Regions from separate parts of the Pseudomonas sp. FG36 genome, predicted to be linked through region 3. Evidence: predicted binding sites of a transcription regulator. Region 3 holds the regulator's gene; each other region holds the start of a gene.
The links. Region 3 encodes sigma-54, which starts transcription at its own class of promoters, with help from an activator protein. Its sites were predicted from a motif close to ANTGGCATNNANNTTGCTNT; they were not measured.
Positions count from the first base shown of each region.

Region 1: a site for sigma-54 is predicted at 4,065-4,084, ahead of glnA (type I glutamate--ammonia ligase). Genes of this name have one in related genera too.
Region 2: a site for sigma-54 is predicted at 700-719, ahead of flgB (flagellar basal body rod protein FlgB). Genes of this name have one in related genera too.

Region 1 is NZ_JBMDJQ010000032.1:30,556-36,464, forward strand. Features, by position in the region: gene ntrC (nitrogen regulation protein NR(I)) at 1-535, opposite strand, end outside; gene glnL (nitrogen regulation protein NR(II)) at 532-1,617, opposite strand; gene aroQ (gamma subclass chorismate mutase AroQ) at 1,872-2,414, opposite strand; gene glnA (type I glutamate--ammonia ligase) at 2,560-3,966, opposite strand; gene thiI (tRNA uracil 4-sulfurtransferase ThiI) at 4,361-5,815, shown strand.
Region 2 is NZ_JBMDJQ010000014.1:54,577-60,485, forward strand. Features, by position in the region: gene ACODS9_RS13180 (autotransporter family protein) at 1-411, opposite strand, end outside; gene flgB (flagellar basal body rod protein FlgB) at 767-1,174, shown strand; gene flgC (flagellar basal body rod protein FlgC) at 1,177-1,620, shown strand; gene flgD (flagellar hook assembly protein FlgD) at 1,631-2,329, shown strand; gene flgE (flagellar hook protein FlgE) at 2,360-3,682, shown strand; gene ACODS9_RS13205 (hypothetical protein) at 3,752-3,946, shown strand; gene ACODS9_RS13210 (flagellar basal body rod protein FlgF) at 4,107-4,847, shown strand; gene flgG (flagellar basal-body rod protein FlgG) at 4,896-5,681, shown strand; gene flgH (flagellar basal body L-ring protein FlgH) at 5,761-5,909, shown strand, end outside.
Region 3 is NZ_JBMDJQ010000057.1:7,443-13,351, reverse strand. Features, by position in the region: gene ACODS9_RS25645 (KpsF/GutQ family sugar-phosphate isomerase) at 1-499, shown strand, start outside; gene ACODS9_RS25640 (KdsC family phosphatase) at 500-1,024, shown strand; gene lptC (LPS export ABC transporter periplasmic protein LptC) at 1,033-1,605, shown strand; gene lptA (lipopolysaccharide transport periplasmic protein LptA) at 1,592-2,116, shown strand; gene lptB (LPS export ABC transporter ATP-binding protein) at 2,117-2,842, shown strand; gene ACODS9_RS25620 (RNA polymerase factor sigma-54) at 3,017-4,513, shown strand; gene hpf (ribosome hibernation-promoting factor, HPF/YfiA family) at 4,592-4,900, shown strand; gene ptsN (PTS IIA-like nitrogen regulatory protein PtsN) at 4,913-5,377, shown strand; gene rapZ (RNase adapter RapZ) at 5,380-5,909, shown strand, end outside.

The DNA of each region.
Region 1 (5,909 bases), on a different contig from region 3:
CCACCAGCTCTTTGCCGGTACCCGACTCACCATTGATCAGCACGGTGATGTTGGAATGGCTGAGGCGGCCGATGGCACGGAACACCTCCTGCATCGCCGGTGCCTCGCCGATGATCTCCGGGGTGCGGGCCAGCGCCTGGGGCACTTCCAGGGCCTGTTGCTCCTGGGCGTGCTGGTTGGCGCGTTTGACCAGCGACACTGCTTCGTCGACATCGAACGGCTTGGGCAGGTACTCGAAGGCGCCGCCCTGGTAAGAGGCCACGGCGCTGTCCAGGTCGGAATGGGCGGTCATGATGATCACCGGCAGCCCAGGGTGCTGGTCGCGGATCTGGGCGAGCAGGTCGAGACCGCTGGCGCCGGGCATGCGGATATCCGAGATGATCACGTCCGGTTGCTGGCGGGCCAGGCGGCCCATGACACCATCGGCGCTGTCGAAGCTCTGGGTGGTCATGCCTTCCTGCTGCAGGGCCTTTTCCAGGACCCAGCGGATGGAACGATCATCATCGACGATCCAGACGGTTTCACTTCGGCTCATGGGGCGGTGGCTCCTTGTTCCAGGGGCAGGTAGATCGAGAAGGTGGTGTGGCCCGCGTGGCTTTCACACTCGATCAGGCCCTGGTGCTGGCTGATGATGTTCTGGGTGATGGCCAGGCCCAGCCCGGTGCCGTCCGGGCGGCCGCTGACCATGGGATAGAAGAGAGTGTCCTGCAGTTCCGCGGGGATGCCGGGGCCGTTGTCGATGATCTCGATCCGCGCCACCAGGCGGTGGCGCACATGGCCGATGGTGAACTGGCGCACGGCGCGGCTGCGCAGGGTGATACGGCCCAGGCGCAGTTCGTTCTGCCCGGCGATGGCCTGCATGGCGTTGCGCACGATGTTGAGTACGGCCTGGATCATCTGCTCACGGTCGATCAGTACGTCCGGCAGGCTTGGGTCGTAATCGCGCACCAGGGTGATGCCGCCCTGGCTCTCCGCCTCGACCAGGCTGCATACCCGCTCGAGTACTTCGTGGATGTTGGTCATGGACAACGACGGCAGCTTGTTCGATCCGAGCATGCGGTCGACCAGGTTACGCAGGCGGTCGGCCTCTTCGATGATCACATTGGTGTAATCGCGCAGGCCATCCTCGGGCAGCTCGCGGGCCAGCAGCTGCGCCGCGCCGCGAATGCCGCCGAGGGGGTTCTTGATCTCGTGGGCAAGGCCACGCACCAGCATCTTGGTGGTCTCCTGCTTGCTCAGCTGGGCCTCCTCCTTGGTGATGCGCAGCAGGCGGTCACGCGGGTGCACCTCCAGCAGCAGCAGGGTCTGGCCTTGGTGCAGGATGGGCGTGACGGCGTAGTCGACGGTGATGCTCTGGCCGGTCAGCGAGGTCACCTGGGCTTCGCGCTTGGTGAACGGGTGCGCCTGTTCCACCGCCTGGCGCAGCGAGTTGAGTGCCTCGGCCGATTCGGTGAACAGCTCGCTGATGAACTGGCCATGGCTGCGCTGGCCACTGACAGCCAGGAGCATTTCCGCGGCTGGATTCATGTACTCCAGGCGCAGTTCGGCATTGAGCAGGAGCGTGGCCGTGGTCAGGTTGTCCAGAAGCAGACGGTGCTGTGCATCGCTGATGGTCATAAGGTGTCGTTGACCTCTTTTGGCACAGTGGCGCCCAACGGCTCGGGCCCGGGGCGCGCACGGGATAGTGCTGGATGCAGTGAAAATGCAAGAACCAAACCAAGGCTCCGAAAAGAAGCGGAAATCCCGGATAAAGACCTGGAACTGCGCGAATTCGAGCCAGAAAGCCCTGGTTTATCGATTCTTGTGAACCAAATTGGGTTGCATGATGGGGCGTGTCGCCAAGGCATGCACCAATATGGAGCATAGGGTGGTCAGCGCAATTTGCACAGCTGGGCGCTGGCGCGAACCAGGGCGAGGTGGCGGGTCGTGTCCTGGGTGCGTTGTTGCAGGGCGTCGGCCAAGTGGTTGGCGCATTGGCTCGGCGGGGTCTGGTCAAAACGGGCGAGGGCGCTCAGCAGCTGTTCCTGCAGCAGGTCCAGTTCAGGGCGCACTTCGTTGGCCAGGTCGCGGCGTGGAAGGGCTGGCGCCTGTCGGGCGCGATGCCAGGTGTCGAGCAGGTGGTACTGCAGGAGCTTGTTGGCTTCGATCTGGTCGGCAAAAAAGGCCTCGACGCGTGCCGGATCCAAGTGGTGGGCGACGGCGGCCTGGCGTGCGCTGACCAATACCTGGTGCTCGCGGGCGCTGGCCTGCACGGGTTGCTGGTGATCCCACTTGTGCAGGGCGACAGCTTCGGCCAGGTCCAGGCGCCGATCGATGGTGGCAAGCAACTGATCCAGGGTAGGCGTGATGCTCGGTGAGGAGGCACAACCGGATAGGGCGAAGCAGCAGGTCAGGGCGAGGGTGGTGGCACGCATGGCGATCTCCTTGGGAATGAAGCCTCGAGTTTCGCCTTTGGCGTTGCGGCGGCTAATAGGTGTTGTCCGATGATGAGGGTATGAAAAAGAAACGGCCTCCCGAGGGAGGCCGTCCTGATGTCACCGACGCGAGGCGCCGATCAGATCAGCAGCTGTAGTACAGCTCGTATTCCAGCGGGTGCACGAAGGTGCGGACCTTGATCTCTTCTTCGCTCTTCAGCTCGATGAAGGCATCGATGAAGTCGTCGGAGAACACGCCGCCCTTGGTCAGGAACGCACGGCCTTTGTCCAGCTCTTCCAGGGCTTCCTTCAGGCTGCCACAGACTTGCGGGATTTCCTTGGCCTCTTCAGGCGGCAGGTCGTACAGGTTCTTGTCGGCGGCATCGCCTGGGTGGATCTTGTTCTGGATGCCGTCCAGGCCTGCCATCAGCAGGGCCGCGAAGGCCAGGTACGGGTTGGCCGACGGGTCCGGGAAGCGTGCTTCGATACGGCGGGCTTTCGGGCTGCCGACGTAAGGAATACGGATCGAGGCGGAACGGTTGCGCGCCGAGTAGGCCAGCATTACCGGGGCTTCGAAACCTGGGACCAGACGCTTGTAGGAGTTGGTCGACGGGTTGGTGAAGCCGTTCAGGGCCTTGCCGTGCTTGATGATGCCGCCGATGAAGTACAGGGCGGTATCGGACAGGCCGGCATAGCCTTCGCCGGAGAAGGTGTTCTTGCCGTCTTTCCAGATCGACATGTGCACGTGCATGCCCGAGCCGTTGTCGCCGTACAGAGGCTTGGGCATGAAGGTGGCGGTACGGCCATAGGCGTCGGCAACGTTGTGCACGACGTATTTCAGGGCCTGTACTTCGTCAGCTTTCTTCACCAGGGTGTTGAACTTGACGCCGATTTCGTTCTGGCCGGCAGTCGCCACTTCGTGGTGGTGAACTTCGACGGTCTGGCCCATTTCTTCCAGGGCGTTGCACATGGCGGTGCGGATTTCGTGGTCGTGGTCGAACGGCGGAACCGGGAAGTAGCCGCCTTTCACGCCCGGACGGTGGCCTTTGTTGCCGCCTTCCACGTCAGCGCCGGTCATCCACGAGCCTTGCTCGGAGAAGATCTTGAACATCGAGCCGGAGATGTCCGAGTGGAACTTCACTTCGTCGAAGATGAAGAACTCAGGCTCTGGGCCTGCGAACACGGTGTCACCGATGCCGGTGCTCTTCAGGTACTCTTCGGCGCGCTTGGCGATGCCGCGCGGGTCACGATCGTAGCCCTGCATGCTCGACGGGTCGACGATGTCGCAGGTGATGATCAGGGTCGGTTCTTCGGTGAACGGGTCCAGCACGGCGGTTTCGTCAACCGGCATCAGGATCATGTCGGAGGCTTCGATGCCTTTCCAGCCAGCGATGGAGGAGCCGTCGAACATCTTGCCGACTTCGAAGAAGTCTTCGTCCAGGCCATCGCGCGCCGGCATGGTCACGTGATGCTGAATGCCCTTGGTGTCCGTGAAACGCAGATCAATCCACTTGACGTCATGATCTTTGATGAGTTGAACCGACTTCGACATGTTGTCCTCCGGATGGTCTAGGGCGCAGTTGGCCGCTGCCCTGGAAATAAGGGTGTCGCTGGGCGCGGATAGTCGGCCAAGCTTACCTGCCTCACAAGGGAGCAAATTGCATGCCAGTGCCCGAAAATGGCGAGGGTGGGATAAAAGAGGGCGTTGGCGGGCATTTGCCAAGGCGGCGCTGACAAGGTGTGCACCCATAAGATGCGCTTTTCATGGGGCATGCACCATTATGATGCATGCGTGAGTGGTGGCCTCATCGCGGGGCAAACCCGCTCCCCCGGGTGCGTGCGCGATAAATCCAACCTCCTGTACAAAAGTTGGTCAAAAGCTGAGCAATTTCCGCTATAATTCGCGCCCCTCATTTTCGGTAGGCCCTGGGCGCGCTGTTAAACCAATGAAACTTATCGTCAAAGTCTTCCCAGAAATCACCATCAAGAGCCGGCCGGTGCGCAAGCGCTTCATCCGCCAGCTCGCCAAGAACATCCGCAACGTGCTCAAGGACCTTGATCCGGAGCTCGCGGTTGATGGTGTCTGGGATAATCTCGAGGTGGTCACCCGCGTCGAGGACGAAAAGATCCAGCGCGAAATGATCGAGCGCCTGACCTGCACGCCGGGTATCACCCACTTCCTGCAGGTCGAGGAGTATGCACTGGGCGATTTCGACGACATCGTCGCCAAGTGCAAGCACCACTTCGGCCACCTGCTGGCCGGCAAGCGCTTCTCGGTACGCTGCAAGCGCGGCGGTCACCACGACTTCACCTCGATGGACGTCGACCGCTACGTCGGCAGCCAGCTGCGCCAGCAGTGCGGCGCAGCTGGCATCGACTTGAAGACGCCAGAAGTCGTGGTGCGCATGGAGATCCGCGACCAGCGCCTGTACGTGATCCACAACCAGCACAACGGCATCGGCGGCTACCCGTTGGGCGCCCTGGAGCAGACGCTGGTACTGATGTCCGGTGGCTTCGACTCCACCGTGGCGGCCTACCAGATGATGCGTCGCGGCCTGATGACCCATTTCTGCTTCTTCAACCTCGGTGGCCGTGCCCACGAGCTGGGCGTGATGGAAGTGGCCCACTACCTGTGGAAGAAGTACGGCAGCAGCCAGCGCGTGCTGTTCATCAGCGTGCCGTTCGAGGAAGTGGTCGGCGAGATTCTCAACAAGGTCGACAACAGCTACATGGGCGTCACCCTCAAGCGCATGATGCTGCGCGGCGCCGCGCACATGGCCGACCGTCTGCAGATCGACGCGCTGGTCACCGGCGAGGCGATCTCCCAGGTGTCGAGCCAGACCTTGCCGAACCTGTCGATCATCGACTCGGCCACCGACAAGCTGGTGCTGCGCCCGCTGCTGGCCAGCCACAAGCAGGACATCATCGACCAGGCGACCGAAATCGGTACCGCCGACTTCGCCAAGCACATGCCCGAATATTGCGGCGTGATCTCGGTGAACCCGACTACCCATGCCAAGCGTCACCGCATGGAGCACGAAGAAAAGCAGTTCGACATGGCCGTGCTGGAGCGCGCCCTGGAGCGTGCCAAGTTCATCTCCATCGACCATGTGATCGACGAGCTGGGCAAGGACATCGAAATCGAGGAAGTGGCCCAAGCGCTGCCAGGCCAGATCGTCATCGACATTCGTCACCCCGACGCCCAGGAAGACGAACCTCTGGTGCTGGAAGGCATCGAAGTCCAGGCCATGCCGTTCTACGCCATCAACAGCAAGTTCAAGCACCTGGACCCCACGCGCCAGTACTTGCTGTATTGCGACAAGGGTGTGATGAGCCGTCTGCACGCACACCACCTGCTCAGTGAGGGACATGCCAATGTGCGTGTTTATCGTCCGACATAAGACGCCAGGGCTGTATGGCGGCAGCATCCGCCATCGCCCTCCCGACCACCGGGCCCGCTGAGCCGTAAACCGTACATATTGGCCGCCTACACTG
Region 2 (5,909 bases), on a different contig from region 3:
GCCCAGGTTGCGCAGGTCGCCATCAAGGGTGCTGGCCCGCAGGCGCAGGGCAGCACCACCACTGCTGGTGGTCTTGACGTTGCCGAGTTGGAACAGTTCGCCGCTCAGGTTGCTGCTGGCGATGTGGATGCCATCACTATCCTGTGTCGTGGCGATGGCCGTCTGGTCGTTGTCGTTGTCGTTGATGGTGCTGTTGAAGGTGAGGTCACCCATGATACGGGTGTCGAACAGATGGATGGCGCTCTTGTCCTGGCCGGTGAAGCTGCCGGCAAACGCCAGGTCGTCGTTGATGACCTGGTGTTCGCTGCGAAACCCGCTGTCGTTCAGGGTGACGGTCTGAGCCAGGGAAGGCAGGGGCGCGGCGCTGATGGCCAGGGTGAGGAGGGTTTTGCGGAAGGTTGGCAAAGCCACGGCTTCTATCCTTGGAAAACAGTAAAAAGTCGTCGCGCATCCATGCGTGGGTAGAAACCATTGGCTTTCGAGAAGGGTGGCTTCGTGCCACAGCGCTGCGCGGGGCGCGAATCCTACCGCGAATGATGGCTAATGGGCATGGTTGTTTGACGTCAATTTTTTGTTTTGCCGCTTTTGCCGCCTGGCAATTGCCGCTTGTTGCGTGCGAAGCGGAAGCACTTTGCCGCTTTTCTGGCATGCCCATCATGTGCTGAGCCCATTGGACCCCTGTTTATCGGGGTTGTGGTGGTTGGCACAACCCTTGCTAAAGCCTAAGCCAACGAAACTCTGGTCAACCTCTGAAGGTTTCCCCGATATGAGCATCAGCTTCGACAAGGCGCTCGGCATCCACGAAAAGGCATTGGGCTTCCGCGCCCAGCGTGCCGAGGTGCTGGCCAACAACATCGCCAACGCCGACACGCCGAACTACAAGGCGCGCGACATGGATTTCTCGTCGGTGCTCGCCGCCGAGGCCGACAAGCAGCAGAACGGGCGCATCGCCCTGGACCGTACCAACAATCGCCACATCGAGGCTGAAGGCCTGGCGATGATGGACGACACGCTGCAGTACCGCACCCCGATGCAACCGTCGATCGACCAGAACACCGTGGACGCGCAGATCGAGCAATCGAACTACACCGAAAACGCCGTTGGCTTCCAGGCCAGCTTCACCCTGCTCAACAGCAAATTCAAAGGGCTGGTATCGGCCCTGCGCGGAGAGTGACCATGTCCCTTGCCAGTGTCTTCAACATCGCCGGTAGCGGCATGAGCGCGCAGAACACGCGCCTGAACACCGTTGCCTCGAACATCGCCAACGCCGAGACCGTCTCGTCGAGCATCGACCAGACCTACCGTGCCCGTCATCCGGTGTTCGCCACCACCTTCCAGCAGGCCCAGGGTGGCGCTGGCCAGTCGCTGTTCGAGGACCAGGGCGAAGCGGGGCAGGGCGTACAGGTTAAGGGCATCATCGAGGACCAGAGCAACCTCGAGGCGCGCTACGAGCCGAACCACCCGGCGGCGAACAAGGACGGCTACGTCTACTACCCGAACGTCAACGTGGTCGAGGAGATGGCTGACATGATCTCCGCCAGCCGCGCGTTCCAGACCAACGCCGAACTGATGAACACCGCCAAGAACATGATGCAGAAAGTGCTGACCCTGGGTCAGTAAGCGAGCCTAAATGACTACCACCAATACCGATAACAAGGTCGGCAGCGGCTATCTGGAGTCGCTGCAGAAGCCTACCACCAAGAACAATGCCAGCACCGGCCAGGCCGGCAGCGCATTGGGCAAGGATGCGTTCCTGAAGTTGCTGGTTACGCAGATGAAGAACCAGAACCCGCTCGATCCCCAGGACAACGGCGAGTTCGTCGCGCAGCTGGCGCAGTTCAGCAGCCTCGAAGGCATCCAGTCGCTGAAGGAGTCGGTCGACGGCATCCTTACCGGCATCGGTTCGTCCCAGGCATTGCAGGCTACCTCGCTGGTCGGCCGTTCGGTGATCGTGGCGAGCGACAAGGCGGTGGTCGACACCACCAAGAGCTTCAATGGCCAGGTCGTGGTGCCGTCGAACATCACCGAAGGCAAGGTCACCATCAAGGACAAGGACGGCAACGTGGTCAAGACCATCGAGCTGGGCGCGCAGAAGGCCGGCACCGCTGACTTCATCTGGGATGGCAAAAACGAAAAGGGCGAGGCGGTCGATCCGGGTACCTACACCTTCAGTGCCGAGACCAAGGTCGACGGCAAGGCCAAGACGCTGGCCACGTTGCTGCCGGCCAAGGTCAACAGTGTCAGCTTCCAGAACGGCAGCGAGATGATGCTCGACCTGGCCGGCATCGGCAAAGTCGGCATCTCCAAAGTAACCACTATCGGAATTTAACGCCGCAGAATCGGCACAAGGAGCGAGTACATGTCTTTCAATATCGGCCTTAGCGGTCTCTATGCGGCGAACAAGGCACTGAACGTTACCGGCAACAACATTGCCAACGTTGCCACCAGCGGTTTCAAGGCGTCGCGCGCCGAGTTCGGCGACCAGTATTCGCAGTCCATCCGCGGCACCGCCGGCGGCAAGACCCAGGTGGGCAGCGGTGTGAAGACCATGGCGGTCTCGCAGATGTTCAACCCGGGCAACATCAACGGCACCGGCCAGGCGCTGGACATGGCCATTGACGGCAACGGCTTCTTCGCCCTGAACGACAACGGTTCGCGTATCTACACCCGCTCCGGTGCCTTCTACAGCGACAAGGAAGGATATGTCGTCAACGCCAACGGCGCCAACCTGCAAGGCTATCCGGTGGATGAGAACGGCAAGGTCATCCAGGGCTCGCTGACCAACCTGAAGATCGATACCTCGAACCTGTCGCCGAAGCCGACCGGTCGTATCTCTGAAACCGTCAATCTGAACTCCAGTGACGCCGCGCCTTCGGTTGCGCCGTTCGACCCGACCAATGTCAAAAGCTACAACTACACCTTCAACACCCCGGTCTATGACAGCCAGGGTAACGAACACCAGATGAACCAGTACTTCGTCAAGGATGCCGGCACCAACTCCTGGACCATGTACACCACCATCGATGGTCGCAACCCTGCCAACCCGGCGCTGACCACGCCGCTGGCGAACAAGCTGCCGTTCACCTCGGGCGGCAAGCTCGACACCGCGGCCATGACTGCCGGTGCGGTCACCGGTGGCCTGACCATCGCCGCGGACAAGACCTTCCAGCTGACCGGCTGGGTGCCTGCCGAGAAAAACGCGGCGGGTACCTGGGTCGGCAATGGCGCCACCGCGCGTACCGGTGGTGTGACCCTGGATATGCTGGCCACCACTCAGTACAACGCAGCTTCGGCCACCACCGCCAAGGACCAGGATGGTTATGCCACCGGTGAGCTGGCCGGCCTGACCGTGGATCAGAGCGGCAACATGTTTGCCAACTTCACCAACGGCCAGAACAAGGTCATCGGTCAGGTGGTGGTCGCCAACTTCGCCAACCTGCAGGGTCTGACCCCGGTCGGCGCCACTGCCTGGAAAGAGTCCTACGCTTCGGGCGTGCCGATCATCGGCGAGCCGGACACCGGCACCCTGGGCCGTATCGCCGGCAGCTCCCTGGAAGACTCCAACGTCGACCTGACCGGTGAGCTGGTCAACCTGATCAAGGCGCAGAGCAACTACCAGGCCAACGCCAAGACCATTTCCACCGAAAGCACCATCATGCAGACCATCATTCAGATGACCTGATGATCGTGGCGTGAAAAAGCCCCTGCCCGCAGGGGCTTTTTCACATCTGGCAGTGCGGAGAGTGATGTCATGAAGAAGTTGTCGGTGTTCGTGGTCGTGACCGGTACGTTGCTGGTGGCGCTGTCGCTGGGGGCCGCGCCGGCGCCCTGGTATCAGTGGCAAAGCCTGGCGACCGGGCGCTACATGTGCTCGGCCAACGATCCGGGTGAGGGCTGGAAGCGTCATTCTGGCCCCTACCGTAACGGCGCCTGTCGTGACGACTGACGTGGGTTTGCCGCCTGCGGCAAGTATTCGCCGATAAACTGACGCCAACCGCCGTAGGATGCCCTGAAAGCCCCGTGTTGCGGGGCTTTGTAATGTTGGTTCGATAATTGCTTTGCCCTTGCCAACGACAGCGCGGCAAGGTTCGCGTAGAGGAGATGCTGTGGACAAGATGCTTTATGTGGCCATGACCGGTGCCAGCCAGAACGCGCTGGCGCAAAAGGCCCATGCCAACAACCTGGCGAACGTTTCCACCAATGGCTTCCAGCGCGACCTGGAGCAGGCCCGTTCGATGCCGGTGTTTGGCGACAGCTTTCCGGCACGTGCCTTTGCCATGACCGAGCGTCCGGCTACCGACTTCAGTGAAGGTGCGCTGGTCGAGACCGGTCGCGAACTGGACGTGGCGGTTGCCGGCAAGGGCTTCATCGCCGTGCAGGCGCCCGATGGCAGCGAAGCCTATGTGCGCACTGGCAGCCTGAACATTGACGCCCTGGGCGTGCTGCGTGCCGGCAACGGCATGCCTGTCATCGGCAATGGTGGCCCGATCGCGATTCCGCCCGAGCAGAAGGTCGAGGTCGGCGACGATGGCACCATCAGCATCCGCGCCATGGGCGAGGATCCGCGAGTGATGGCCGAGGTCGACCGGATCAAGCTGGTCAATCCGGATATCAAGGGTATGACCAAGGGGCTGGATGGCATGATCCACACCGCCAGCGGCCAGCCAGCCGACGCCGACGTCAACGTCCGCCTGGTCTCGGGCTTCCTGGAATCGAGCAACGTCAACGCCGTCGAGGAAATGACCTCGGTGCTGGCGCTGTCGCGTCAGTTCGAACTGCACATCAAGATGATGAACGCGGCCAAGGAAGGCGATGAAGCCATGGCTCGGGTTTTGCAAATCGGCTAACTACATTTGAACGGGTGCCGTAAAACAGGCGCACGAGGAGAACACTAAATGCTTCCGGCTCTTTGGGTCGCTAAAACCGGCCTGTCCGCCCAGGACACCAACCTCGCGGTCATCTCCAACAACCTGGCCAACGTCTCGACCACCGGCTTCAAGCGTGATCGCGCCGAGTTCCAGGATCTTTTGTACCAGATCAAACGCCAGCCTGGTGCGCAATCGACCCAGGACAGCGAGCTGCCTTCGGGCCTGCAGGTCGGTACCGGTGTGCGCATCGTCGGCACCCAGAAGAGCTTCACCGCCGGCAGCCTGCAGACTACCGAGAACCCGCTGGACATGGCGGTCGACGGTCGCGGTTTCTTCCAGATCCTGCAACCTGACGGCACCGTTTCGTACACCCGTGACGGTACCTTCCACCTGAACTCCGACGGCCAGATCGTCACCGCCAACGGCTTCGCCCTGGAGCCGGCCATCGTCGTGCCGCCAGATGCGCAGACCTTCACTGTCGGCCGGGACGGCACCGTCTCGATCACTACCGCCGGCAACCCGGCCGCGCAGGTCATCGGCAATATCCAAACCGCCGACTTCATCAACCCGGCCGGCCTGCAGGCCATCGGCGGCAACCTGTTCCTTGAGACCGCCGCCAGCGGCGCGCCGCAAATTGGCACGCCGGGCCTGAACGGCTTTGGCACCACCCAGCAACAGACCCTGGAAGCCTCCAACGTCAGCACCGTCGAAGAGCTGGTGAACATGATCACCACCCAGCGCGCCTACGAGATGAACTCCAAGGTCATCTCCGCCGCCGACAAGATGCTGTCGTTCGTCACCCAGCAGCTGTAAGCCGTGGCGGCCCGCCGGGTGCGGGCCGCTGACCATCCGCTCGCTGTTGCAGCGCCTGTTTTGCCTAGAGGTAAGAGTCATGAAACGTCTGTTGTCCGTGTTCGCCCTGGGGGGGGCGGTATCGTTGGCCGGTTGCGTCGCGCCGCCGCCCAAGCCCAACGATCCGTACTATGCGCCGGTCCTGCCGCGCACCCCGTTGCCGGCGGCGGCCAACAACGGTTCGATCTA
Region 3 (5,909 bases):
CACCGCGGCGCTGGCGCTGGGCGACGCCCTGGCCATTGCCCTGCTGGAGGCTCGCGGTTTCACCGCCGAAGACTTCGCCTTCTCCCACCCGGGCGGCGCGCTGGGCCGTCGCCTGCTGCTGAAGGTAGAGAACGTCATGCATGCCGGCGAAGAGCTGCCCGTGGTAAAGAGCGGCACCCTGCTCAAGGACGCCCTGCTTGAAATGTCTCGCAAAGGTTTGGGCATGACCGTGGTGCTGGGTAACGACGGCAAGCTGGCCGGAGTCTTCACCGACGGTGACCTGCGCCGCAGCCTGGACCGCAACATCGACGTGCACAAGACGCTCATCGACGAAGTCATGACCGTGCACGGCAAGACCGCCCGCGCCGAGATGCTCGCCGCCGAGGCACTGAAAATCATGGAAGACCACAAGATCAGCGCGCTGGTGGTTGTCGACCAGGACGACCGCCCGACTGGCGCCCTGAACATGCACGACCTGCTGCGCGCCGGAGTGATGTAAATGAACCAGGACCTGATGCAACGCGCCCAAGCCATCAAGCTGGCGGTGTTCGACGTCGACGGCGTGCTCACCGATGGCCGTCTGTACTTCCTCGAGGACGGCAGCGAGTTCAAGACCTTCAACACCCTCGACGGCCACGGCATCAAGATGCTCATGGCCTCGGGCGTGACCACCGCGATCATCAGCGGGCGCAAGACCCCCGTGGTCGAGCGCCGGGCGAAGAACCTCGGTATCCCGCACCTGTTCCAGGGCCGCGAGGACAAACTGGTGGTGCTGGACGGCCTGCTCGCCGAACTCAATCTAAGCTATGAACAGGTCGCCTACCTCGGCGACGATCTGCCCGACCTGCCGGTGATCCGCCGCGTCGGCCTGGGCATGGCGGTGCAGAATGCCGCGGCCTTCGTTCGCCAGCACGCCCACGGCGTTACCCAGGCCCGCGGCGGCGAAGGCGCCGCCCGCGAGTTCTGTGAACTGATCATGCAGGCCCAGGGCACCCTGGACGCTGCCAACGCCCATTACCTGTAAGGCTGCCCATGCTCAGCAAGAAGATCAGAAATGTCGCGCTGCTAGGCGGGATTGCCGCCGTGCTGGTTGCTGTTGGCTATTGGAACATCAGCCCGGAAAGCTTCCTCGAACAGCCCCAGGCCCAGGTCGACCAGAGCGCCATCGACTACTACGCGATCAACGCCCACAGCCTGCAGTTCCTGCCCGACGGCAAGCTGCAGTACGAGATGACCGCCGCCAAGGTCGAGCACCTCAAGGCCAGCGAGGTCACCCTGGTGACCACCCCCGACCTGCACATGTACCGTGGCACCGAGTACCCCTGGCATGTGCAGAGCAAGCGCGCCGAGGTCAACCCGGACGGCACCGAGGTGGAGCTGATCGACGAAGTGCGCGTGGCGCGCACCGACGAGAAGCAACGCGAAACCATCATCACCAGCACACGCATGACCGTGTTCCCGCAGAAGCAATATGCGCAGACCGAGCAAGCCGTTAGAATCGACGGCGCCGGTGGCACGACTACGGGCAAAGGAATGAAAGCGTATTTGAAAGAAGGCAGGATGGACCTGCTCTCTAACGTAAGAGGACAGTATGAGGCTCGTTAAAACCATCCCCCTTCTGCTCAGCCTGGGCGTAGCACTGGGAAGCGCGAGCGCCTTCGCCCTGCCGAACGACCGTGACCAGCCGATCCGCATCCAGGCGGACAACGCCCACCTGGACGACAAGCAGGGCGTCGCCACCTACACGGGCGACGTGATCATCACTCAGGGTTCGATGATGATCAAAGGCAACACCGTGACCATGACCCGCGCCGCCAACGGCGATATCGACGTGGTCACCTCGGTGGGCAACCTGGCCTACTTCGAGCAGCAGCAGAGCGCCGCCAAGCCCGACAAGATGAAAGGCTGGGCCGTGACCATCCAGTACCAGGCGCAGAAAGACGTGGTGATCCTCACCGACCGCGCCAAGGTCGAGAACGAAGGCAACACCACCGAAGGCGAGAAAATCGTCTACAACACCAAGACCCAGGTGGCTACCGCCGGGCGCGGTGGCAATGTGACTGCACCGCGTCAGCGTATCGACATGGTCATTCAACCGAAGAAAAAGGCCGAGTAAATGGCAACCCTCAAAGCCCAGCACCTGGCCAAGAGCTACAAGGGCAGGCAAGTCGTGCGCGACGTCAGCCTGTCCATCGACAGCGGCCAGATCGTCGGCCTGCTCGGCCCCAACGGCGCCGGCAAGACCACCTGTTTCTACATGATCGTCGGCCTGGTCCAGGCCGACCAGGGCCGTGTGCTGATCGACAGCCTCGACGTCAGCCACCAGCCGATGCACGGGCGCGCCCAGGCCGGTATCGGCTACCTGCCGCAGGAAGCCTCGATCTTCCGCAAGCTGTCGGTGGCCGACAACATCATGGCCATTCTCGAGACCCGCAAAGACCTCGACCGCGAAGGCCGACGCAAGGAGCTGGAAAGCCTGCTGCAGGAATTCCACATCAGCCACATCCGCGACAACCTGGGCATGAGCCTGTCCGGTGGTGAGCGTCGCCGGGTCGAGATCGCCCGCGCCCTGGCCACCGCACCCAAGTTCATCCTGCTGGACGAACCGTTCGCCGGTGTCGACCCGATTTCCGTCGGCGACATCAAGCAGATCATCCACCACCTCAAGAACAAGGGCATCGGCGTACTGATCACCGACCACAACGTTCGCGAGACCCTGGACATCTGCGAGACGGCCTACATCGTCAACGATGGCCAACTGATCGCCGAAGGCGATGCCGAGACCATCCTGGCCAACCAGCTGGTCAAGGAAGTTTACCTGGGGCACGAGTTCCGACTCTGACCGCAGGCCTGCCCGGAGCACTGGCGAATGCGCCTGATCGGGGCTTAAGTTGTTACAGTGCTCTAGGCAAACGCTGCAATTTCAGGCATATAACTTGCTTAAAGTCGGCGCCCAAGCGCCCTACGTGTAGTGGATGGCGCATGCGCGCCGGCAACAAGGTATTAAGCCCCAGCCATGAAACCATCGCTCGTCCTAAAAATGGGCCAGCAACTGACGATGACACCTCAGTTGCAACAGGCCATCCGCCTGCTTCAGCTCTCCACCCTGGACCTCCAGCAGGAAATCCAGGAAGCGCTGGAGTCCAACCCGATGCTCGAACGTCAGGAAGACGGCGAGGACTTCGACAACAGCGACCCGATGGCGGACAACGCCGAGAACAAGCCGGTCGCCGAAGCCCAGGACAACAGTTTCCAGGAAACCTCCAGCAGCACCACGGACAACCTCGAGGACGGCGAGTGGGCCGAGCGGATCCCCAACGAATTGCCGGTCGACACCGCCTGGGAAGACATCTACCAGACCAGCGCCAGCAGCCTGCCCAGCAACGATGACGACGAATGGGACTTCACCACTCGCACATCGGTGGGCGAGAGCCTGCAAAGCCACCTGCTGTGGCAGCTCAACCTGGCGCCGATGTCCGACACCGACCGCCTGATCGCCGTCACCCTGATCGACAGCATCAACGCCCAGGGCTACCTGGAAGACACCCTTGAAGAAATCTGCGCCGGCTTCGACCCCGAGCTGGATATCGAACTGGACGAGGTCGAGGCGGTACTGCACCGCATCCAGCAGTTCGAGCCTGCCGGCATTGGCGCCCGCACCCTCGGCGAATGCCTGCTGCTGCAACTGCGCCAGCTACCGGCCTCGACACCCTGGATGAGCGAGGCACAGCGCCTGGTCACCGACTTCATCGACCTGCTCGGCAGCCGTGACTACAGCCAGCTGATGCGCCGCATGAAGCTCAAGGAAGACGAGCTGCGCCAGATCATCGAACTGGTGCAGAGCCTAAACCCGCGCCCAGGCTCGCAGATCGAGTCCAGTGAACCCGAGTACGTCGTGCCCGACGTCATCGTGCGCAAGGACAGCGAGCGCTGGCTGGTCGAGCTCAACCAGGAGGCAGTGCCGAAGCTGCGCGTCAATCCGCAGTACGCCGGCTTCGTCCGTCGTGCCGACACCAGCGCCGACAACACCTTCATGCGCAACCAGTTGCAGGAAGCGCGCTGGTTCATCAAGAGCCTGCAGAGCCGCAACGAGACGCTGATGAAGGTGGCGACGCAGATCGTCGAACACCAGCGTGGCTTCCTCGACCATGGCGACGAGGCCATGAAGCCGCTGGTCCTGCATGACATCGCCGAGGCGGTGGGCATGCACGAATCGACCATTTCCCGGGTGACCACGCAGAAATACATGCACACCCCGCGCGGCATCTACGAACTGAAATACTTTTTCTCGAGCCACGTGAGCACCGCCGAGGGCGGCGAATGCTCGTCCACGGCAATCCGCGCGATCATCAAGAAACTGGTGGCTGCGGAAAATCAGAAAAAGCCATTGAGTGACAGCAAGATCGCTGGTTTACTGGAGGCACAAGGCATCCAGGTAGCCCGTCGCACCGTCGCCAAGTATCGCGAGTCGTTGGGGATCGCCCCCTCGAGCGAGCGCAAGCGGCTGATGTAGCCCCCGGATGTGCCACAGCGTTTCAGTGGCAGGTGCAACACCTGCCTCTTTATGCACGGGCAACAAAGGAGAAGCTGTATGCAAGTCAACATCAGTGGACAGCATGTAGAAGTCACCCAACCACTGCGCGATTACGTGCTCGAGAAGCTCGCCCGGGTGGAGGGTCATTTCGACAAGATCACCAACGTGACGGTGATCATGAAAGTCGAGAAGCTTCAGCAGAAGATCGAAGCCACGCTCCAGATTCCCGGCGGTGAGGTGGTTGCAAACGCCGAACACCAAGACATGTATGCAGCCATCGATGCCCTGGCCGACAAGCTCGACCGCCAACTGAAAAAACACAAGGAAAAACAGCAAAGCCTGCTGCAAGGCGCAGCCGCCCGCTGATCCCCCTCATCCATGATCCGACTTGAAACCATCCTGACCCCCGGCCGTTCCCTCGTGAACGTGCCGGGCGGCAGTAAGAAGCGCGCCCTGGAAAAGGTCGCCAACCTGATCGCCGAGCAAGTACCCGAGCTGGAGATGCAAGACGTCTTCGACAGCCTGTGGGCTCGCGAAAAACTGGGTTCCACCGGTTTTGGCAATGGCATCGCCATTCCCCACTGCCGCCTGGCAGGTTGCAGCGCGCCTGTCAGCGCCCTGCTGCACCTGGACGCCCCCATCGATTACGATGCCATCGATGGCGCGCCGGTCGACCTGCTGTTTGTCCTGCTGGTCCCGGAGGCCGCCACCGACGCCCACCTTGAACTGCTGCGCCAGATCGCCAGCATGCTCGATCGCAAGGAGGTTCGCGATCGCCTGCGTGCCGCCGACAGCAGCGAGACCCTCTACCAGGTCGTCCTGGACGTACAGAACGAGCACTGAACATGCGCCTGATCATCGTCAGCGGTCGCTCCGGCTCCGGTAAGAGCACCGCCCTCGACGTGCTGGAAGACAACGGCTACTACTGCATCGACAACCTGCCCGCCGGGCTGTTGCCGCAGCTGGCTGAAAACGCCTTGATCAATACCGAGCTGCTGCAGCCCAAGGTTGCGGTCTCGATCGATGCACGCAACCTGCCCAGCCATCTGTCACGCTTCCCGCAGTTGCTGGAGGAGGCACGTTCCCGGCATATCCAGTGCGACGTGCTGTATCTGGATGCCGACGAAGACACGCTGCTCAAGCGGTTCTCGGAAACCCGCCGCCGCCACCCGCTGACCAACGACAGCCGTTCGCTGGCCGAGGCAATCCGGGTGGAGAGCGAGCTGCTGGGGCCGATTGCCGACCTTGCCGACCTGAAGATCGACACCACCAACCTGAACCTGTACCAGTTGCGTGACTCGATCAAGCTGCGCCTGCTCAACCAGCCCGAGCCCGGCACTGCGTTTCTTGTCGAGTCATTCGGTTTCAAGCGTGG